2 linked regions of the Sinorhizobium fredii genome follow. The protein of the gene in region 1 interacts with the protein of each later gene in a pairwise test. Links are inferred from orthologs where the notes say so. Each region holds a gene or a part of one and is shown in the gene's direction. Other genes may lie near its edges. The genes, in order: NXT3_RS06100 and NXT3_RS18190.

The links.
Region 2: the proteins of NXT3_RS06100 (region 1) and NXT3_RS18190 interact in binary tests that used the Escherichia coli proteins (3 or more experiments, as listed by UniProt). The link is inferred for Sinorhizobium fredii from one-to-one orthologs.

Annotation. Positions count from the first base shown.
Region 1 is NZ_CP024307.1:1,258,673-1,269,476, reverse strand. What follows is about bases 3,583-6,520. They hold NXT3_RS06100 (ABC-F family ATP-binding cassette domain-containing protein), read left to right. Parts: upstream 3,583-4,075; coding sequence 4,076-5,965; downstream 5,966-6,520. Other genes in these bases: NXT3_RS06095 (GNAT family N-acetyltransferase), read right to left, coding at 5,978-6,520; NXT3_RS06105 (hypothetical protein), read right to left, coding at 3,583-3,756. In the rest of the region: NXT3_RS06115 (DinB family protein), read left to right, coding at 137-649; more of NXT3_RS06105, read right to left, coding at 3,478-3,582; more of NXT3_RS06095, read right to left, coding at 6,521-6,817; NXT3_RS06090 (Gfo/Idh/MocA family protein), read left to right, coding at 7,005-7,931; NXT3_RS06085 (DNA polymerase III subunit chi), read right to left, coding at 8,103-8,567; NXT3_RS06080 (leucyl aminopeptidase), read right to left, coding at 8,688-10,181; NXT3_RS06075 (hypothetical protein), read left to right, coding at 10,159-10,497; LPS export ABC transporter permease LptF, read left to right, coding at 10,494-10,804. UniProt on the Escherichia coli protein: Genetic data indicate it may be involved in ribosome assembly or function.
Region 2 is NZ_CP024307.1:3,702,122-3,713,551, reverse strand. The notes cover bases 1,690-5,253. They hold NXT3_RS18190 (2-oxoglutarate dehydrogenase E1 component), read left to right. Parts: upstream 1,690-2,056; coding sequence 2,057-5,053; downstream 5,054-5,253. Other genes in these bases: odhB (2-oxoglutarate dehydrogenase complex dihydrolipoyllysine-residue succinyltransferase), read left to right, coding at 5,115-5,253; sucD (succinate--CoA ligase subunit alpha), read left to right, coding at 1,690-1,817. In the rest of the region: sucC (ADP-forming succinate--CoA ligase subunit beta), read left to right, coding at 1-897; more of sucD, read left to right, coding at 915-1,689; more of odhB, read left to right, coding at 5,254-6,356; NXT3_RS18180 (LysE family transporter), read left to right, coding at 6,519-7,160; NXT3_RS18175 (hypothetical protein), read left to right, coding at 7,162-7,665; NXT3_RS18170 (SDR family oxidoreductase), read left to right, coding at 7,662-8,414; lpdA (dihydrolipoyl dehydrogenase), read left to right, coding at 8,454-9,860; NXT3_RS18160 (DUF2867 domain-containing protein), read left to right, coding at 9,973-10,461; NXT3_RS18155 (TraB/GumN family protein), read right to left, coding at 10,454-11,430. UniProt on the Escherichia coli protein: E1 component of the 2-oxoglutarate dehydrogenase (OGDH) complex which catalyzes the decarboxylation of 2-oxoglutarate, the first step in the conversion of 2-oxoglutarate to succinyl-CoA and CO(2).

The DNA of each region.
Region 1 (10,804 bases):
CCCTCCTGTTCTGAACATCGTTCGACGCATAAAAGGAGAGCGAGCCCGGGCGATCAAATCAGTAATTTTCATGAGTTGCATTCGACACGCGAATATCAATCCGAGCTAGGGTGGGCGGACAGCAAGGGAGAATGTGATGCTCGACCATTACCGGATGTTTGCCGACTACAATCGCTGGGCCAACCGGCTGCTCTACGTTGCCGTAGCCGAACTCTCCGAGGCGGAGTACCGGCAGGACAAGGGCGCCTTCTTCGGTTCTCTGCATGGAACGCTCAACCACCTCCTCGTGGCCGACCGGATCTGGATGAAGCGGTTCACCAAGGAGGGCGACGCGCCCACGAGGCTCGACGCGATCCTCCATGAAGACCTATCGGCCTTGACGGCGGCGCGGGAGGCGGAGGACGAGCGCATCATCGCCTGGATCGACAGCCTCGACGAGGCGCGGCTCGGCGCGCACTTCACCTACTCGCCGATCAGCAGACCCGGCGAGATCACCCAGAAAGTCGCCCTGGCGCTCGACCATTTGTTCAACCACCAGACCCATCACCGCGGACAGGCGCATGCGATCTTGACAGCGCTCGGGCGGCCATCCTTGACGCTGGACCTGGCTTTCTTCCTGTGGACCGAGGGGAAGAAGTGGTCGGCCTGAAAAGAGCCGGGCCATGAATGCGGCCGGCCAATCTATCCGGAGAGAACCCACCCGGCCGCGGACGAGCCACTTCACCAGCTGGCGCTGCCCCGACCAGACCGCGATCCCCAAGGCGACGCCGCCGGCGATCGAGCAGAGCGAGAAAGCAAGCGGCGGGAGGAACGGCTGCATTGGCGCAAGCAGCAGCTCCGGCACGAAGCGGTGCAGGATGTAGATATGAAAGCCTGCCGCCGCGAGCGGCAGGACAAGCTGCACTGCCCATTGCGGCAGGCGGATGCGCGGCAGGAACAAAAGCGCCACGAGCACGACGATCTGCAGCAGATATTTGATCTTCGTGCCGATCCAGACGCCCTCATAGAGGCCGAGAAACAGATAGATCGCCGCTCCTGCCGCCATGACCGCGAGCCGCTGGGCCCAGTTTTTCGCCAGTGCCGCGCACCAGCCCGCGACCGCCAGGTGAAAGATCCAGGGAAGCGTGAATATCTGCCGGTTGCCGATTTCCCAGAGCTCAGGCAGCGCCATGCGGGCGGCAAAGGCGCCAGCGAGCAGCGCCATGCCGGCAGCAAACGGCCGCACCGCGGCGAACCGCCTGACGGACGGCACTGCAAACAGAGCGGCAAACACCAGCACCGTCTGGCAATAGGCCTCGATGAACCAGTAGAGATAGGGCACCATGCTGTGCCGCTCGGGATCGGCGAAGCCGAAATTGCCGACGAGGAAGACCGAGGCCCAGGGCACGTTTCCCCAGGCAAGAGCGTAAGCGGCGACGATCAGATAATAGGGAACAAGAATCTGCGCGAGCGGCCGCAACAGCTGCCCGAGCGCGCCCGACAGGAGCGCGCCACTTTGAAACCGTGCCAGGCCGAATCCGGCGAGAATGACCATTGTCGCCGACCCTCCCGGGATCGGCCACAGAGTCTCGTGGTGGAGCACGACCAGCAGGATGGCCAGCGCCCGAATCAAGAAGTCGGTGCCGATCTGCGGAGCCTTGCGCTCCTGGCGGACCATGACCGCCAATGTGTTGACCGGTATGCTTTCCCACGCCTCGGGCACGTCACCGAGGATCTTCTCAAGACCCATCGATAGCTGCACGAATCGGAGCGAATCCCCGCCGAGCGACAGGAAGCTGTCCTCGGGTCGGACCTTTCGCGGATAGAAGACCTGCTCGAACAGGGCTTCGACACCTTCTTCGCGTGAAGACCCGCTGCCGCGCCGGCTCCGCTGACGGAGAGCTTCGTAATCGACCTTTCCGGACGCCAGGCGCGGCAGCGCGTCGATGCGCGTCGCCCCCACCTGCAGCAGGGTCAAGCCGCTGGCGGCGACGAGCAGCTGGCGGACGTTGTCGGGAGCGCGTTCGCCGGCGAAAAAGGCGTGGATTTCGACATCGTTGCCAATGACCGCGACGGCGATATCGTGCCGCTCCAGAGCCGCTTCGAGAGCGTCATGGCCGATCCTCAGCCCGGCGATCTTCGATATGCGCTTCGTCCGTCCGACGATGCGGAAGAACCCGTCGGTATCCCGCACGGCCAGATCGCCGGTTCGCAATTCGGAAAGCTCGGCGCCTCGGGCGAGATCGGCCCGCGCACCGGCATAGCCCATCATCACATTGGCGCCGCGATAGACGAGTTCGCCGGCTTCCTGCGCATCGGTGATCAGTCGCCCGCTCTCATCCTCGATGGTCAGGCTGCCGCCGGGTATCGCGACACCGATCCGGTCCTCCCTGCCCACTAGCCGATCCGGAGGCACATAGGCGATGCGGGCGGTCGCCTCCGTCTGGCCGTACATCACGAAAAAGGCTGCGCCACGCGCAGAGAGATGTTCGTTGTAGAGGCGAACCTTCTCGGCCGGCAGGCGTCCGCCGGCCACGGTCATGAACCGCAGTCGCGGAAATGCCCGCTCGCGGAAGCCCACCTTTTCCAGAAGCTCGTAGGAATAGGGAACCCCGGACAGATTGGTGCAGCCGCTTTCGGCAAGTCCGTCGAGGAAGCCCTCATCGAGAATGGATCCGCCGGGGATGTAGATGCTCGCGCCGACCGTGATGTGAGCGTTCAGGACCGACAGGCCATAGGAATAGTGAAGCGGCAGAACGAGACAGGTCCGGTCCGTCGCCGTGAGGCCGAGATATTCGGCGATGGAACGTGCATTGGCCTCGATATTCGTCCTGGACAGCCGGACATATTTGCCCTGGCCGGTGCTGCCCGAGGTCGATAGCAGGACGGCGAGATCGGGATGGAGAACGACCCGGCCTCCCTCCAGCCGCTCCGTACGCCAGCGTCCGTCGATCCTGCGATGGCAGAAATCCGGCTTGAAGATCTCACGATCCGCATTCATGGCTGCCGTACCCTGCAGCGCAACGGCGTGTCCGGCATCGAGCGCGGCAAGATAAGCAATGATCGCATGCTCCGAGAGGTCGGCCTCGAGCATCACCAGTCCGCGCCCGTTGCGCCACTTCGATGCCTGGCGATCGACGCGGGCGGCGAGTTCGCGATAGCTGACGACCCGCTGGCCGGGAAACATGAGCGCCGGCTTGTCGCCGTGGGCGGCCAGGTGCGCAACACAGAATGGGAATATCGACAAATCGCCAGCGCCCAAAGCCACCTCCATTTTAGCGAGGCGGCATATTATTGCTGACTCTCGTCGTCAAGTATAAGCGCTGAACTAATATGGGGGCTTGCGCAGGAAGGTCTGCGACAAAACGCGGCACGCAGATCCGGCGCCGGGCAAAGTCATCTCAATGGAGACGAGGATGGCCCGGCCCCGCAAAGGGGACCGGGCCATGGGAAGAGCAGTCTGCCTGGGAGGACGAATGCTACGCGATCGATTCCGCGTTATCGGCTAATGCCCTGATAATATTCACCCTCTCCGCCACGGACCAGCTTCGGCTGCACGGCGTAGTCCGAGACAGACCCGGTAGAGGTACGGTCGATGGACCCGTTCGTGCGGCGAACAGAGGCCTCATCGCCTGCCTTTGGAGCGCGTTCAGTAAAGAGCGGCTTGTCGCTGATGCCTTCGTAATAGCTGCCGCCGGCAAAGGCAGCAGAAGCGCCGCCAAGAACGGCAGTGGCGACAAGGGCGGCGGCGAGAGCGGTGTGGACTGCATTTCTCATGTTGAACACTCCTGATCAGTCGTTCTCTTGAACGATGGGTTGGTCGCGACCACCTGTGAACGGATCAGTCTTTTCGAACGCGGCGGCCTTGCCGATGGCGTTCGATCCGAGCCGGATGGTCGGAAGAGCAGTTGCTCGGCTCTTCGGGGATAGATGTGGGGCCTCATGATGAGGAGCGGAAGTATTTATTATCGGAATACGTCGTCCAGGAATCGATAACAATAGGCTCTTGAAAATGCCGACTTCGGACTTATCGGGAAGCCGCGATGCTCGTCCCGTGACCCTTGCCTTCGGATAAAACTCGGGGCAAAAGGCCGCAATGATCCAGATTACCGGCCTCTCCGCCCGCGTCGCGGGCCGTCTTCTTATCGAAAACGCTTCCGTGACGCTTCCGGCCGGCACGAAGGCCGGCCTTGTCGGCCGCAACGGCGCCGGGAAGTCGACGCTCTTCCGGATCATCACCGGCGAACTTGCCGCCGAGACCGGCAGTGTCTCCGTGCCGAAGAACGCGCGGATCGGCCAGGTGGCCCAGGAAGCGCCGGGGACGGACGAGCCGCTGATTGAAATCGTGCTGAAGGCTGACAAGGAACGCGCCGCCCTTCTGGCAGAGGCCGAAATCGCCACCGACCCCCACCGGATCGCCGAGATCCAGATGCGGCTTGCCGATATCAGCGCCCATTCGGCGGAAGCACGGGCGGCAAGCATCCTCGCCGGCCTCGGCTTCGACCATGAGGCGCAGCAGCGCCCCGCCTCCTCCTTCTCCGGCGGCTGGCGCATGCGCGTGGCGCTTGCGGCCGTGCTCTTTTCCGAGCCGGACTTGCTGCTGCTCGACGAGCCGACCAACTATCTCGATCTCGAAGGTACCTTGTGGCTCGAGGATTACATCCGCCGCTATCCACATACGGTGATCATCATCAGCCATGATCGGGACCTGTTGAACACGGCCGTCAACGCGATCGTCCACCTCGACCAGAAGAAGCTCAACTTCTATCGCGGCTCCTATGACCAGTTCGAGCGGCAGAAGGCGGAAGCCGACGAACTGCAGATGAAGGCGAAGGCCAAGAACGAAGCCGCCCGCAAGCATCTGCAGAGTTTCATCGATCGATTCAAGGCGAAGGCATCCAAGGCCCGGCAGGCGCAAAGCCGCATCAAGGCGCTCGAACGCATGGGCACGGTCGCCGCCGTCATCGAGGAGCATGTCCAGGGCTTCTCCTTCCCAGATCCGGAGAAGCAGGTCGCCTCGCCGATCGTCGCCATCCAGGGCGGTGCGGTCGGATACGAGCCGGGCAAGCCGATCCTGAAGAGGCTCAGCCTGCGCATCGACGCGGACGACCGCATTGCGCTGCTCGGCTCCAACGGCAACGGCAAGTCGACCTTTGCGAAATTCATCTCCGGCCGCCTTGCGGCAGAGGCCGGCGAGGTGCGGATCGCGCCGGGCCTGAAGACCGGCTTCTTCGCCCAGCATCAGCTCGACGATTTGATCCCGACGCAAAGCGCCGTGGAACATGTGCGCCGCCGCATGCCGGATGCGCCGGAAGCAAAGGTCCGCTCGCGCGTCGCACAGATGGGGCTGTCGACCGAGAAGATGGATACGCCAGCCAAGGACCTTTCCGGCGGCGAGAAGGCGCGGCTGCTCATGGGGCTCGCCGCTTTCGATCAGCCGAACCTTCTGATCCTAGACGAGCCGACCAACCATCTGGACATCGACAGCCGCAACGCGCTGATCACCGCCCTCAACGACTATTCCGGCGCCGTCATCCTGATCTCGCATGACCGCCACCTGATCGAAGCAACCGCCGACCGGCTTTGGCTGGTGCGGGACGGAACGGTGACGAGCTATGACGGCGATCTCGAAGACTATCGAAGCGTCATTGTCGGCGGCCCCAAGGCGAAGGACGAAAAGCCGAGGGCCAACGGCTCGGACGAAAGCCTGTCGAAGGCCGACCAGCGCAAGGCCAATGCCGGCAAGCGTGCTTCGCTGGCGCCGCTCAAGAAAAGGATCAACGAGATCGAGTCCTTGACGGCAAAACTCGAGAAACTGATTCAGGCCCTCGATGCCGAGTTGGCCGACCCGACGCTCTACGAGAAAGCGCCCGCAAAGGCGGCTCAGCGCGCAAGGGAACGGGCGGAGGCGGTAGCAAAGCTCGCCCAGGCCGAAGAGCAATGGCTCGAGCTTTCGGCCGAATACGAGGAGGCGATGGCCAGTTAGAGCAGGCCACGCTCAGCCGAGTTCGAAGGTCGTAATCCCGTAAATCCGTGGAAGCGGCAGGTCCGGCGCCGGTCCACGATACATGCGCGCGGTCTCGAAAACCGGCTTCATGTTGTAGCGCTCGCAAAGTGCCCTCGCCGAGGCGTTCGGCTCGGGAATGTCGAGGAAGATCCGCTGCCCCTTTGCTCCCGCAGCCAGCTTGCGGAACACGAGGTCGGCGCCGGTCTCGTTGTCGGCAAAGAGCGGGCCGATCTTCAACCCTTCGCGGCAGGCGCGGATCGTCCCGTATCCGACGATGGTGCCGTCGCGCAGGAGAAGCACGCTCCGACGGGTCGGCAACTGTTTCGTCCATTCGTAGAGAAAGGCGTCGCGTCGGGCCGGATTGAAGCGGCGGTCATAGTCAATGAGAGCGGCAACATGCACCGGGGCCGCGTCGACAAGATGGGTGCCCGGAGGCTCGGTGACATCGACGGAACCGCCATAGCGGACGTTCGCATGCGCCCAGGCGAAGCCCGATTTTCGATAGTTGCCCTGCTGCGCCACCACCCCGTCAAGGCCGATGACGCGGCCTTCGCTGCTGGCAATCGCCCGATCCCAGAGGGCGAAGCCGATGCCCCTGCCCCGAAACACCGGATCGGCGATGTAAAGGCCAAGAAAGGCATACTGGCTGCCGTAGCGCACCAGCGATAGGCCAGCCGCCAGGGCTTCCTCTTCCGTTGCGACCCAATAGCCCTCCGGATCGGCCGCCCAGAAGGCGTTGCCGTCCTCCAGGCCGGGATTCCAGCCCTCCCTCGCCGCCCAGTCGATGATTGTGTCAAGCTCGGCGCGCGTCGCATGGCGGATGTTCGGCATGGCAAATCCTCGACTGTGCTCCGAATGATGAGGGCGCAAGACCATCGTCATCCGAGGCATAACAGATTTGTTTGCATCTTGTGCCCCGAGGTGCCAGCTTGTTTCAAGACCGAACCCCGCTTGCCCGCCGCCCTCAATCTGCTACAAGAGGCGGCAATAAGTCATACTAATTAAGAGCGAAGCACCCATGTCCCCCATTCGAATTGCCATTGTCGGCGTCGGCAAGATCGTGCGCGATCAGCATCTGCCGGCGCTTGCCAAGGATGCCGACTATCAACTGATCGCGGCAGCGAGCCGCCATGGAACGGTCGACGGCATCGACAATTTCAAGTCGATCGAGGCGATGCTCGAGGCGGTACCGGCGATCGACGCGGTGTCGCTCTGCATGCCGCCGCAATACCGCTACGAAGCGGCCCGCACTGCCCTCGAGGCCGGCAAGCACGTCTTCCTCGAGAAACCGCCGGGCGCGACCTTGAGCGAGGTCGCGGACCTTGAGGCGCTGGCGGCGGCCAAGGGCCGTTCGCTCTTCGCCAGCTGGCATTCGCGCTATGCACCGGCGGTCGAAGCCGCCAAGGCCTTTCTGGCGTCGACGACGATCCGCACCGTCAGGATCATCTGGAAGGAGGATGTCCGCCACTGGCATCCGAACCAGGAATGGATCTGGGCAGCCGGCGGGCTCGGCGTGTTCGATCCGGGCATCAATGCCCTGTCAATCATCACCCACATCCTGCCGCGGCCGATCTTCATAGCCTCGGCGACGCTTGAATTCCCCGAGAACCGCGACGCACCGATCGCCGCCTCGATCGCCTTCAGCGATGCCCAAAAGCTCGACGTTTCGGCCGAATTCGACTGGCGCCAGACGGGCAAGCAGAGCTGGGACATCATTGCCGAGACCGAAGCCGGCGAGATGGTTCTTTCCGAAGGCGGTGCCAAGCTCGCCATCGACGGCAAGATCGTCCACGACGAGCCGGAGCAGGAATATCCGATGCTCTATCGCCGTTTCGCCGAGATCATCAAGGAGGGCCGGTCGGACGTCGACCTGTCGCCGCTCCGGCACGTCGCCGACGCCTTCATGCTCGGCCGACGAAAATTCGTGGAAGCATTCCACGACTGAGATGAAGTGCCGGCGAGGTATCGTTTGCCTCTCGCCGCTGTTTGCAGATTTGCCCCTCACCCTAACCCTCTCCCCGCACGCGGGGAGAGGGGACTTAGAGGGGCCGCGAGTCTCCTTCGCCCCGGCTGCGGGGAGAAGGAGGCCGGCAGGCCGGATGAGGGGCACGGGCGATCATCCCTGCTGTGATTCGGCCTTCTTCTCCCACCTTCCGTCGCGGTTTTGCTGCCAATAGGTGAGGTTATGCCCCTCGCCCTTCAGCCGCTTCCATTGGCCGCGCGCCGCCTCGAGTTGCCCCTGGTCGTACCCGTCGAACATGAAGACGACGCGCTCGTATTCGGAAAGCGGCGGCGGCTCGGCGCCGTCGACGAGGAAGCGCACGGTCGCGCTATTCCGGTTGCCACTGTCGGCGACGATCAGAATCGGTTGCTCGGCGGCAAACTCACCCGCATCCGTGCCGTGCGGCAGAAAGCTGTCGTCGCGGTAGACCCAGAGATGCGTGTCGAGCGCGTCGCGCCTCTCCGCATCGACCGTTTGCACGGCCACCCGCCAGCCGCGCTCGAGGCTTCTGTCCAGGAGCGGCGGCAGGGCGTCCTCGAGTTTCGATTCGGTCAGGTGGTAGAAAAGGATTTCGGTCATTCCCGCAGCCCACTACAGCGCCGCGCGTCTTATCAGACGCGCAAAGGACGCTGTAGCACTTTGGATTGCTGCATGTCTTTATCCTTAAATCGGCGATTTAAGGATACATGCAGTAGGCAATCAGGATTCGTAGTTTGCCCGGACCAGTTCGTCGAGGAGACGCACGCCGAAGCCGGAACCCCAGGACTGGTTGATCTCATCGGTCGGCGAACCCATCGCGGTGCCGGCGATGTCGAGATGCGCCCAGGGCGTATCCTTGACGAACCGCTTCAGGAACTGCGCCGCCGTCACCGAACCGCCGTGGCGGCCGCCGGTATTTTTCATGTCTGCAAATTTGCTGTCGATCATCTTGTCGTATTCCTTGCCGAGCGGCATCCGCCACAGGCGCTCCCGCGTCGTCGTGCCGGCCTTCAGCAGCTGTTCGGCGAGGCGATCATCGTTCGAGAACAGCCCGGCATAATGATTGCTGAGCGCCACCATGATCGCGCCGGTCAGCGTGGCGAGGTCGATCATCGCCTTCGGCTTGAAGCGATCGTTGCAATACCAGAGCGCGTCGCAGAGGACGAGCCTGCCTTCGGCATCGGTGTTGATCACCTCTATCGTCTGGCCGGACATGGACGTGACGATATCGCCAGGGCGCTGCGCACTGCCGTCCGGCATGTTCTCCACGAGCCCGATGATGCCGACGGCATTGACGCTCGCCTTGCGGGCCGCCAGCACATGCATGAGACCGGTCACGGCGGCGGCACCGCCCATATCTCCCTTCATCTCCTCCATGCCGGAGGCGGGCTTGATCGAGATGCCGCCCGTGTCGAACACGACGCCCTTGCCGATGAAGGCAATCGGCTTGTCCTTTGCCTTGCCGCCCTTCCACTGCATCACGACCAGCCGCGGCGGGCGGGACGATCCTTGCGCGACGCCGAGGAGCGCGCCCATTCCGAGCTTCTTCATTTCCCGCTCGGTCAGGATCTCGACCTCGATGCCGAGCCTCTCAAGTTCCTTCGCACGCGCCGCGAACTCCACGGGGCCGAGCACATTGGCGGGCTCGTTGACGAGGTCGCGCGCCAGGAAAACGCCCTCGCCGACCGCCTGGGCGGTGGCGAATGCCTTCTTCGCGGCGATGACCATACCGGTGACGATGGTGACCTTCACCACTTTCTGAGCAGACTTCGAGTCGTCGTCGGACTTGCGTGTCTTGTAGCTGTCGAAGGCATAGGCGTTCATTTCCATGCCGAGGGCGAAGTCGGCCGCCGCCTTGCCGGTTACCTCGGCATCCGGCGCATCGATGAAGATGGTGGCCTTCTCGGCGTTGCGCAGCTTCGCGGCCGCGGCACCGCCGGCTTTCAGCCAGTCGTGGCTCGTGAGCGCTGCCGCATCTCCAAGGCCGAGCAGAATGATCCGATCCGCCGGCGAGCCGTGCGGGGCGACGACGTCGAGCGTGGAGAGCGCCTTGCCGGTGAACTTGCCGATCTTCGCCGCCTTCGGCAGCACTCCCTCGGGATCCACGACAGCGGCACCTGCCGGTTCCTTCGCGCCGGCGACCTGGAGGAGGACTGCGGAGCCCCCGGCCGGGCGGTGGGATTTGCTGAACGTGAACTCGAACTTCATCGGCATACAGGGGACTCCGGCATTTCTGGTGGGCTTCCGTCCGGCTGTTACCGGACGGCTACAGTGGCGGACATTCGCGACGTCGACCATGTTCAAAACCGTGGCGCGCACCCTTCTCGCTTTTGAAGCGCTTGGCAAGATGCCCGCACATGTTTACATGCGGTTAACCGCAGTTCTTCGCCTTATATTATCCCTGTTGTTCGAGACTCTGGGTTTCGACGAAGGAGACGGGAAACCGGTTCGGCCGGAACGCGAATACGAGGCTCGTAAGCGCATGAACGGCTCGAATGAAGAGCAGGATTTGGGTCGGAAACGGGTATGAAGCTGATCGAACGCTACATCTTCCGGCGCGCCACGATCATGTTCCTGGCAACGCTCCTGCCGCTGCTCGGCATCGTCTGGACCACGCAGGCGCTGAGCAACGTCAACCTGGTCACGGACAGCGGCCAGTCGATCTTCGCCTTCCTCAAGCTCGCGACCTTGATCCTGCCTTCGGTCGTTCCGATCATCCTGCCCTTCGCGCTTTTGATCGGCGTCACTCAGACGCTGAGCGTGATGAACACCGATTCGGAGCTGACGGTGCTCAACGCCGCCGGCAGCTCACGCATGTCGGTCATCCGGCCGGTGAT
Region 2 (11,430 bases), 2.4 Mb from region 1 along the record:
GGCAAGCAGGTGAACCGCCTCTACATCGAGGACGGCGCCGACATCGATCGCGAACTCTATCTTTCGCTGCTCGTCGACCGCTCGGTCGGCCAGATCGCCTTCGTCGTTTCGACGGAAGGCGGCATGGACATCGAGGCTGTTGCGCACGACACGCCGGAAAAGATCGTCAACGTCGCGATCAACCCGGAAGCTGGCGTCACCGCCGCCGATCTCGCCAAGCTCACCTCGGCCCTGAAGCTCGAAGGCGAAGCCAAGGCTGACGCCGAAAAGCTCTTCCCGATCCTTTACAAGGCCTTTGTCGAGAAGGACATGAGCCTGCTCGAGATCAACCCGCTGATCGTCATGAAGAACGGCCGCATGCGCGTTCTCGATGCCAAGGTCTCTTTCGACGGCAACGCCCTGTTCCGCCACGACGACATCAAGGCGCTGCGCGACGAAACCGAAGAAGACGCCAAGGAAATCGAGGCCTCCAAGTGGGATCTCGCCTATGTCGCGCTCGACGGCAACATCGGCTGCATGGTCAACGGCGCGGGTCTCGCCATGGCGACGATGGACATCATCAAGCTTTACGGCAAGGAGCCGGCGAACTTCTGCGACGTCGGCGGTGGCGCCGGCAAGGAGAAGGTCGCGGCAGCCTTCAAGATCATCACGGCCGACCCGAAGGTCGAGGGCATCCTCGTCAACATCTTCGGCGGCATCATGAAGTGCGATGTCATCGCTGAAGGTGTCGTTGCGGCCGTGCAGGAAGTCGGCCTCAAGGTTCCGCTGGTCGTTCGTCTCGAAGGCACGAATGTCGAGCTTGGCAAGAAGATCCTGAACGAATCCGGCCTGGCGATCACCGCCGCCGACGATCTGGATGACGCTGCCAAGAAGATCGTCGCTGCGATCAACGGCTAACTGAAGGACCAGACCTCATGTCGATTCTCGTCAATAAGAACACCAAGGTCCTCGTTCAGGGCCTGACCGGCAAGACCGGCACCTTCCATACCGAACAGGCGCTTGCCTATTACGGCACGCAGATGGTCGGCGGGATTCACCCGAAGAAGGGCGGCGAAACCTGGACCGGCTCCAAGGGCGAAACCCTGCCGATCTTCACCTCGGTTGCCGAAGGCCGTGAAAAGACCGGTGCGGACGCATCCGTGATCTATGTTCCGCCGGCAGGCGCTGCGGACGCGATCATCGAGGCGATTGATGCGGAAATCCCGTTCATCACCTGCATTACCGAGGGCATCCCGGTTGCCGACATGGTGCGCGTCAAGGCTCGCCTCGACCGCTCCAAGTCGCGCCTGCTCGGCCCGAACTGCCCCGGCATCCTGACGCCGGAAGAATGCAAGATCGGCATCATGCCGGGCTCGATCTTCCGCAAGGGCTCGGTCGGCATCGTCTCGCGCTCCGGCACGCTGACCTATGAAGCCGTGTTCCAGACCTCCAACGAGAGCCTCGGCCAGACGACGGCCGTCGGCATCGGCGGCGACCCGGTCAAGGGCACGGAGTTCATCGACGTGCTCGAGATGTTCCTGGCGGACGAAGCCACGACCTCGATCATCATGATCGGCGAAATCGGCGGCTCGGCCGAAGAGGATGCCGCGCAGTTCCTCATCGACGAGGCCAAAAAGGGCCGCAAGAAGCCGATGGCCGGCTTCATCGCGGGCCGTACCGCGCCGAAGGGCCGTACCATGGGCCACGCCGGCGCCGTCGTTTCCGGCGGCAAGGGCGATGCGGAATCCAAGATCGCTGCGATGGAGCAGGCAGGCATCCGCGTGTCGCCGTCGCCGGCCCGTCTCGGCAAGACGCTGGTCGAAGTCCTCAAGGGCTGATCGGAAGACTTCTGCCCGGGTCGGGGCGATTCGGCCCGGGCAGCCTGCGGCCCGCGTGTTTCCTTGGCTGATTGAAGATCAGGACATGCGGTAACGAAATGCCACGGTGGTTCGGGCGCGTCCTTCCGATGTGCGGCGCCGTAGGAAAGGGCGCCAGGCGCGCCGAACGAACATGAATGACCGGGATACCCGGCAACCCAACTCAGTCAGGAGGCGGACAGAACAGTCCGCGTGAGACCATGACAAGGCAAGAGGCCAACGAGCAATTCCAGCTCACTTCGTTTCTGGACGGCGCCAATGCCGCCTATATCGAGCAGCTCCATGCGCGCTACGAAGCGGACCCCGCGTCCGTGTCGGCTGAATGGCAGGCCTTCTTCAAGGCGCTCGCCGACCGGCCCGAAGACGTCGTGAAGGCAGCCAAGGGCGCCTCCTGGAAGAAGAAGAACTGGCCGATCACCGCGAATGGCGAACTCGTCTCGGCGCTCGACGGCGACTGGGGCACGGTCGAGAAGGCTATCGAGAAGAAGGTCAAGGCGAAGGCTGAAGAAGCCGCCGCAGCGACCGGTACCCTCGCCAGCGCTGCCGACATCCATCAGGCGACGCGCGATTCCGTTCGCGCCATCATGATGATCCGCGCCTATCGCGCCCGCGGCCACCTGCATGCCAAGCTCGACCCGCTCGGCCTTGCCGCCCCGGTCGAGGACTACAACGAGCTTTCGCCGTCGAACTACGGTTTCGACGAGAAGGACCTCGACCGCAAGATCTTCATCGACAACGTGCTCGGCCTCGAATACGCGTCCATCCGCGAAATGGTCGAGATCCTCGAGCGGACCTATTGCTCGACGATCGGCGTCGAATTCATGCACATGTCCAACCCCGAGGAGAAGGCCTGGATCCAGGAGCGGATCGAGGGACCGGACAAGGGCGTCGAGTTTACGCCCGAGGGCAAGCGGGCGATCCTGCAGAAGCTCATCGAAGCGGAAGGCTTCGAGCAGTTCATCGACGTCAAGTACAAGGGCACCAAGCGCTTCGGCGTCGACGGCGGTGAATCGCTGATCCCGGCGCTCGAACAGATCATCAAGCGCGGCGGGCAGCTCGGCCTCAAGGAAATCGTTCTCGGCATGGCCCATCGGGGCCGCCTGAACGTCCTCTCGCAGGTCATGGCCAAGCCGCATCGCGCCATCTTCCACGAGTTCAAGGGCGGCTCCTATGCGCCCGACGACGTGGAAGGCTCCGGTGACGTCAAGTATCACCTCGGCGCTTCGTCCGACCGCGAGTTCGACGGCAACAAGGTGCACCTGTCTCTGACGGCGAACCCGTCGCATCTCGAAATCGTCAACCCGGTGGTCATGGGCAAGGCGCGCGCCAAGCAGGACCAGATGGCAACCGTCTTTGAGGGCGATATCATTCCGCTGCGCGAGCGCGTCAAGGTGATGCCGCTGCTGCTCCACGGCGATGCAGCCTTCGCCGGACAGGGCGTGGTTGCCGAAATCCTCGGGCTCTCCGGCCTGCGCGGCCATCGCGTCGCCGGCACCGTCCACTTCATCATCAACAACCAGATCGGCTTCACCACCAACCCGGCCTTCTCGCGGTCCTCGCCCTATCCGTCGGACGTCGCGAAGATGATTGAGGCGCCGATCTTCCACGTCAACGGCGACGATCCGGAAGCCGTCGTCTACGGCGCCAAGGTGGCGACCGAGTTCCGGATGAAGTTCCACAAGCCGGTGGTGGTCGACATGTTCTGCTACCGCCGCTTCGGCCACAACGAGGGCGACGAGCCGGCGTTCACGCAGCCGAGGATGTACAAGGCGATCCGCGCCCACAAGACTGTCGTCCAGCTCTATTCGGAGCGACTGATCGCCCAGGGCATCATCACCGAGGGCGAAGTCGAGAAGATGAAGGCCGACTGGCGCGCCCATCTCGAGCAGGAGTTCGAGGCCGGCCAGTCCTACAAGCCGAACAAGGCCGACTGGCTCGACGGTTTATGGTCGGGCCTGCGCACCGCCGACAACCAGGATGAGCAGCGCCGTGGCCGGACCTCGGTGCCGATGAAGCAGCTCAAGGAAATCGGCCGCAAGCTCTCCGAGATCCCGGCCGGGTTCAACGCGCATCGCACCATCCAGCGCTTCATGGAAAACCGCGCCAACATGATCCAGACCGGCGAGGGTGTCGACTGGGCGATGGCCGAGGCGCTCGCCTTCGGGACGCTCGTCACCGAGGGTACGAAGATCCGCCTATCGGGCCAGGACTGCGAGCGCGGCACCTTCTCGCAGCGCCATTCGGTCCTCTACGACCAGGAGACCGAAGAGCGCTACATTCCGCTCGCCAATCTGTCGCCGAGCCAGGCGCGCTACGAGGTCATCAACTCGATGCTCTCCGAAGAGGCGGTGCTCGGCTTCGAATACGGCTATTCGCTCGCCCGTCCCAACGCGCTGACGCTCTGGGAAGCCCAGTTCGGCGACTTCGCCAACGGCGCGCAGGTGGTCTTCGACCAGTTCGTCTCGTCCGGCGAACGCAAGTGGCTGCGCATGTCGGGCCTCGTCTGCCTGCTGCCGCACGGCTATGAAGGCCAGGGGCCGGAACACTCCTCGGCCCGCCTCGAGCGCTTCCTGCAGCTCTGCGCGGAAGACAACATGCAGGTCGCCAACGTGACCACCCCGGCGAACTACTTCCACATCCTGCGCCGCCAGGTGAAGCGCGATTTCCGCAAGCCGCTGGTCCTGATGACGCCGAAGTCGCTGCTGCGCCACAAGCGGGCAATCTCCAGCCTGTCCGAGATGGCCGGCGAGAGCTCCTTCCACCGCCTGCTATGGGACGATGCGGAAGTCATCAAGGACGGCCCTATCAAGCTGCAGAAGGACTCGAAGATCCGCCGCGTCGTTCTGTGCACGGGCAAGGTCTATTACGACCTTCTGGAGGAACGCGAAAAGCGCGGCATCGACGACATCTATCTGCTGCGCGTCGAGCAGCTCTATCCGTTCCCGGCGAAAGCGCTCATCAACGAACTCAGCCGCTTCCGCCATGCGGAGATGGTCTGGTGCCAGGAAGAGCCGAAGAACATGGGCGCCTGGTCGTTCATCGACCCCTATCTCGAATGGGTCCTTGCCCATATCGACGCCAAGTATCAGCGGGTGCGCTACACCGGCCGTCCGGCCGCCGCTTCGCCGGCAACCGGCTTGATGTCCAAGCACCTGGCGCAGCTGGCCGCCTTCCTTGAGGACGCGCTGGGGGGCTGATTAAGCCCTCCACGGTCTGCCAATCGACAGAAACAGATATCTGATCAACGGAACAAAAATCATGGCAACAGAAATCCGCGTTCCTACCCTCGGCGAATCCGTCAGCGAAGCGACCGTCGGGACCTGGTTCAAGAAGGTCGGCGATGCGATCAAAGCCGACGAGCCGATCCTCGAGCTTGAGACCGACAAGGTGACGATCGAAGTGCCGGCCCCGGCCGCCGGTACGCTTTCGGAAATCGTCGCGCAGGCTGGTGAGACCGTCGGCCTCGGCGCGCTGCTCGGCCAGATCGCCGAAGGCGCCGGTGCCGCTGCAGCCGCCCCGGCCGCAGCCGAAAAGAAGCCGGAGCCTGCAGCCGCCGCTGCCGCTCCGCCTGCACAGTCTGCCGCTGCCGCACCGCAGGCGCAATCCTCGATGCCGGCTGCTCCGTCGGCCGCCAAGCTCATCGCTGAAAACAACCTCTCCGCCGACCAGATCGACGGCTCGGGCAAGCGCGGACAGGTGCTGAAGGGTGATGTGCTCGCCGCCGTCGCCAAGGGGATTTCGGCGCCCGCCGCTGAACCGGCCAAGGTCCAGGCGCGTGGCCCGGCGCCCGCCGAAGATGCTGTCCGCGAAGAGCGCGTCAAGATGACCCGCCTGCGCCAGACGATCGCCCGGCGCTTGAAGGACGCGCAGAACACCGCCGCGATGCTCACCACCTATAACGAGGTGGACATGAGCGCGGTCATGACCCTGCGCAACAAGTACAAGGATATCTTCGAGAAGAAGCATGGCGTGAAGCTCGGCTTCATGGGCTTCTTCACCAAGGCCGTCACCCACGCGCTCAAGGAGTTGCCGGCTGTCAACGCAGAGATCGACGGCACCGACATCATCTACAAGAACTACTGCCACATCGGCGTTGCCGTCGGCACCGACAAGGGTCTGGTGGTGCCGATTGTGCGCGATGCCGACCAGATGTCGATCGCCGAGATCGAGAAGGACATCGGCCGTCTCGGCAAGGCGGCACGCGACGGAACGCTGTCGATGGCTGACATGCAGGGCGGCACCTTCACCATCTCCAATGGCGGCGTCTACGGTTCGCTGATGTCCTCGCCGATCCTCAACGCACCGCAGTCGGGCATCCTCGGCATGCACAAGATTCAGGACCGGCCGGTCGCGATCGGCGGTCAGGTCGTCATCCGTCCGATGATGTATCTGGCGCTCTCTTATGACCACCGCATCGTCGACGGCAAGGAAGCCGTGACCTTCCTGGTGCGCGTCAAGGAAAGCCTTGAGGATCCGGAGCGCCTGGTGCTCGACCTCTAATGAAAGCGGGGGCGCGAGCCCCCGTTTCCTTCTCGCCGCGCGCAGCCGTCGACGCGGCCGCTCGACAGCGATGAGGCAGGGGGCTAGGCTCCAGCAAAGCACGCTATGCGCGCATTCAGGCTCGCCCGGCTCCATCCTGAACTTCAACGACCGGTGACAATCATGAGCGCTTACCTGATCGAACTTGCTTCGCTGATGGCGATCTTTGTCTTTGCCATCGTATCGCCCGGCGCCGATCTTGCCATGGTCATCCGCCAGTCACTGGTCAACGGACGCCGGGCAGCGATCATCACCTCCTTCGGCATCGGCGCGTCGCTGATGTTTCATATCAGCTACACCGTACTCGGCCTGGGGCTGATCATTTCGCACTCGATCTATCTCTTCAATATCGTCAAATGGTGCGGCGTCGCTTACCTGATCTATATCGGCGTCAAGGCGCTTCGGGCCGGGCAGACCGAGATCGACGCGGAGCCGGGCGAGGATGCCGGAGCGCGCAGGGGCCAGTCGGCGCTGAAGGCCTTCGGCCTCGGCTTTGCCGCCAATGCGCTCAACCCCAAGGCTGTTTTCTTCTTCCTGTCTATCTTCTCGACGGTCGTCGGCGCGCATACGCCGATGGTCGTGAAATTCGGCTACGGCCTTGTCATGGCGAGCGCTCTAATCCTCTGGTTCGTCGGCGTCAGCCTGTTCATGACAACGCCAAGGATGCGCGCCGCCTTCACACGGGTAAGCAAGTGGATCGACCGGGCAAGCGGCATGGTCTTCATTGCGCTCGGCCTGAAGCTCGCGACCGGAAAGGCTGCCTGAGATGCCCGGCGGGCCAGCCATCTTCGCTTTCGTCGCGCTGGCGCTGGCCGCCCTTCCTGTGCTTGCCGCGGATTGCAAGCAGGCCCGGGCGATCTACGCCGACCCGGCCGGTGGCTATGAACTGCGTTTCGAGCCGGTCGGATCGGAAGCAGCGGTCACCAGCAATCACTTCAAGATCCGCGTCGAGGGCACCGGGCTGACGCTCGACGGCGTCGTCTTGCCCTCGGGCGAACCGGAACGCCCGAACGGCATCGTCATGAACAATTGCCCTACCGGGGACGTGACCGGCGCCGACCTTGCGGCCTGCACCGTCTGGCAGGGTCCGATCTATGCCGTCGACAGCGCCGGCTCGATCGGATTGCTTCAACCCGAAGACGCGCCGGCGGCGCGGCAGATACTGCTTCCGAATTTCGGCCCGTCGCTGCGCCAATCGAGCGCCTGGGGCGAAGGCAAGGCCTCGTCGGACAGTTCCGATATCTTCGACTTCAAGGGATGCGCCGCGTGAGTGGCGGCCGCGTCCTTCTCGTCACCGGCGGCAGCCGCGGCATCGGCGCCGCCGTCTGCCTCGCCGCGGCGTCTGAAGGCTGGCGGGTGGCCGTCAACTATGCCTCAAACCGGCTGGCCGCCGAGAATGTCGTGGCAAAAATTGCCGCTGCCGGCGGCTCGGCGGTCGCCGTCCACGGCGATGTCGGTTCCGAGGACGGCATAAAGGCGATCTTTGCGGCGGTCGACGCGGCCTTCGGCCGGCTCGACGGGCTCGTCAACAATGCCGGCATCATCGGCCCGCCGCAGCGGATCGACGAGGTCTCGCCCGAACGGCTGGAGCGGATGTTCCGTGTCAATGTGACCGGCACCATTCGCTGCGCGGCGGAGGCCGTGCTCCGGATGTCGACGCGTCATAGCGGCAAGGGCGGCGCGATCGTCAACCTTTCCTCCGCCGCGGCCGTGCTGGGCGCGCCGGGTCAATATGTCGACTATGCCGCCGCGAAAGGCGCGGTCGACAGCTTCACTATCGGCCTCGCGCGCGAAGTGGCGTCCGAGGGTGTTCGCGTGAACGCGGTCCGCCCCGGCATCATCGATACGGATATCCATGCGTCCGGCGGCCTGCCCGATCGCGCCCGCGACATGGCGCCGTCGATCCCGATGCAGCGTTCCGGCACGGCCGGCGAGGTGGCCGACGCGATTCTCTATCTCCTGTCGGATAAGGCGACTTATGTGACCGGAGCCATTCTCAATGTCAGCGGCGGGCGATGACCGTCCTTTCAACGACGACCCTCCCAGAAGGATTATCAAATGGCTTATGATCTCATCGTTATCGGTAGCGGTCCCGGCGGCTATGTCTGCGCCATCAAGGCGGCGCAACTGGGCATGAAGGTGGCCGTGGTCGAGAAGCGCAGCACCTATGGCGGCACCTGCCTCAATGTCGGCTGCATTCCTTCCAAGGCGCTGCTGCATGCTTCCGAGATGTTCCACCACGCCGCGCATGGCCTCGATGCGCTCGGCGTCGAGGTCGCAAGCCCGAAGCTCAATCTGCAGAAGATGCTCGCCCACAAGGACGCGACCGTTAAGGCGAATGTCGACGGCGTCTCCTTCCTCTTCAAGAAGAACAAGATCGACGGCTTCCAGGGCACCGGGAAGGTACTCGGCCAGGGCAAGGTGTCCGTCACCAACGACCAGGGCGAGGAGCAGGTCCTCGAAGCCAAGAACATCGTCATCGCCACCGGTTCGGACGTTGCCGGCATTCCCGGCGTCGATGTCGCTTTCGACGAGAAGGTGATCATCTCCTCGACCGGCGCTCTCGAACTGGAGAAGGTGCCGACGAGCATGATCGTCGTCGGCGGCGGCGTCATCGGTCTCGAGCTCGGTTCGGTCTGGGCGCGCCTCGGCGCCAAGGTGACCGTTGTCGAGTTCCTCGATACGATCCTCGGCGGCATGGACGGCGAGGTCGCCAAGCAGCTCCAGCGGATGCTGGCGAAGCAGGGTCTCGACATCAAGCTCGGCGCCAAGGTGACCGGCGTGGTGAAGTCGGAAAACGGCGCGAAGGTGACCTTCGAACCGGTCAAGGGCGGCGAGGCGACGACGCTCGACGCGGAGGTGGTGCTGGTCGCGACCGGCCGCAAGCCCTGCACCGAGAACATGGGTCTCGCCAAGGCGGGCGTCGTCCTCGACTCGCGCGGCCGGGTGGAAATCGACAATCACTTCCAGACGAGCATCGCCGGCGTCTACGCCATCGGCGACGTGGTGCGCGGGCCGATGCTCGCCCACAAGGCGGAGGACGAAGGCGTCGCCGTGGCGGAGATCATCGCCGGTCAGGCGGGTCACGTGAACTACGACGTCATTCCGGGCGTCGTCTACACCCAGCCGGAGGTCGCCTCCGTCGGCAAGACCGAGGAGGAACTGAAGGCCGCCGGCGTCGCCTACAAGGTCGGCAAGTTCCCCTTCACCGCCAATGGCCGCGCCCGCGCCATGCTTCAGACGGACGGTTTCGTGAAGATCCTCGCGGACAAGGAGACGGACCGCGTCCTCGGCGGCCATATCATCGGCTTCGGCGCCGGCGAGATGATCCACGAAATCGCCGTGCTGATGGAATTCGGCGGCTCGTCCGAGGACCTCGGCCGCATCTGCCATGCCCATCCGACCATGTCGGAGGCGGTGAAGGAAGCGGCGCTTTCGACCTTCTTCAAGCCGATCCACATGTGATCGGCACCTCTGTGACAATTGGCCCCGGGGCTGCGACAAGCGGCCCCCTCCCTTCGGACGCCGTCCGAAGCAATCATGAATCCCTCACCGGTTAGCCGGAAAGGACGTGTTCATGAAACCACGCAGCGTTGCCGCCCGCTTGCCCAATGTCTGCCTGCCCGGCGCCGACTGGGCGGACTGCTATGAGCTTCTCCATCTCGGGGAACGCATCACCGCACACGAAGCGGCAAGGCGGGCGCTCGGCAGTGCGCCGCGCTGGGTTCGCAAACTTCTGGCGCTGCGCAACCGCATCGTTGCGCCGCTTGGTCTCAAGGCCGGCGCCCCTTTCGCAGATGCCAGCCTGATCGGCGCCTTCCCGATCCCCACCGGCAGCGATCGCGAAATCGTCCTCGGCCTCGATGACCGGCATCTGGATTTCCGCATCGTCGTGGAGGTGCGCGACGGTCCGGCCGACAGCCAAGTGATCGGCATCACGACGCTGGTGCGCCGCAGGAACCTGTTCGGTTACTTTTATCTCGCCGCCGTCACGCCCTTTCACAAGGCGATCGTTCCGGCATTGCTCGCGCAGCTGAACGAACCGGCGCAATCGATCCTCAATTGACCGGCGTGACGGTGAAGCCCTGCCGGCGCAGGAGCTCGACCAGCCCTTCCTTGCCGGGCAGATGCAGCGCGCCGACGGCCATGAAGACGTTGCCGCCTTTCAGGATAGGCTTGGCGCGCACCGCCATGACCCTGTTGCGGTCGATGATGATCCGCTGCTCGAAGTCGGCATAGCCGAGATCGCCGGGCGAGAGTTTTTCGGCCACCGAGCGCATCATCGGCAGGATCATGCCGGTGTCGCCGGCAAGGTAGAGGTCGGTCATCGTCGTCAATACGTCGTCGATCGTCTTGCCGAGCGCGAGCGTTTCGATCAGCGCCCGCAGATGCCACTCGACGGGAAGCGAGTCCATCGCGGCGAGCTGCTCAACCAGGCTTTCCAGTCCCTTCAGGCTCTTGCCCTGGCTCACGGCATCCTCGGCGAGCTTCTTGTCGAGGAAGGACGCGCCGGCGGCCTTGCGGGTGAATTCGCAGGCCGGCAGGGCGACGAAGCTGGCGATCATCCAGGGCTTCATCTTGGCGACTAGGGGCAGGGGAATGCCGCGCGCCTTGAGGCCGTTTTCGAGAAGTGCCCGGTCCTTCGGCTCCAGGAAATCGTTGATCGTCCTGTTGCCGGCAAACATGGTGAGGTCGGGATGCATCAGGATGGCGGCGCTCGCCTTTTTCTCGTCGATGATCTCGTCGGATTCGACGACGACGGTTTGCGCCGCGGCATAGGCTTCGGCGCCGCCGGCGGGCATGGCGAGCACACGCGGATCGGTGACGTGCATGGTGCCGAGCAGGAAGGACGGCGCCAGTCCTTGCCCTTCGATCTTCCACAGCAGGCCCTTGCCGTTCGGCACCGCATCGGCCTCGCGGCGTATCGCGGCGAGGCGGGCCGGATCGGATTGTTCGAGACCGGCAAGGATGTTGCTGCCGCCGCAGTCGGCATGTTCCGCGGCTTCGGCTTCCGAGATGGAGAGCAGGGCGACGA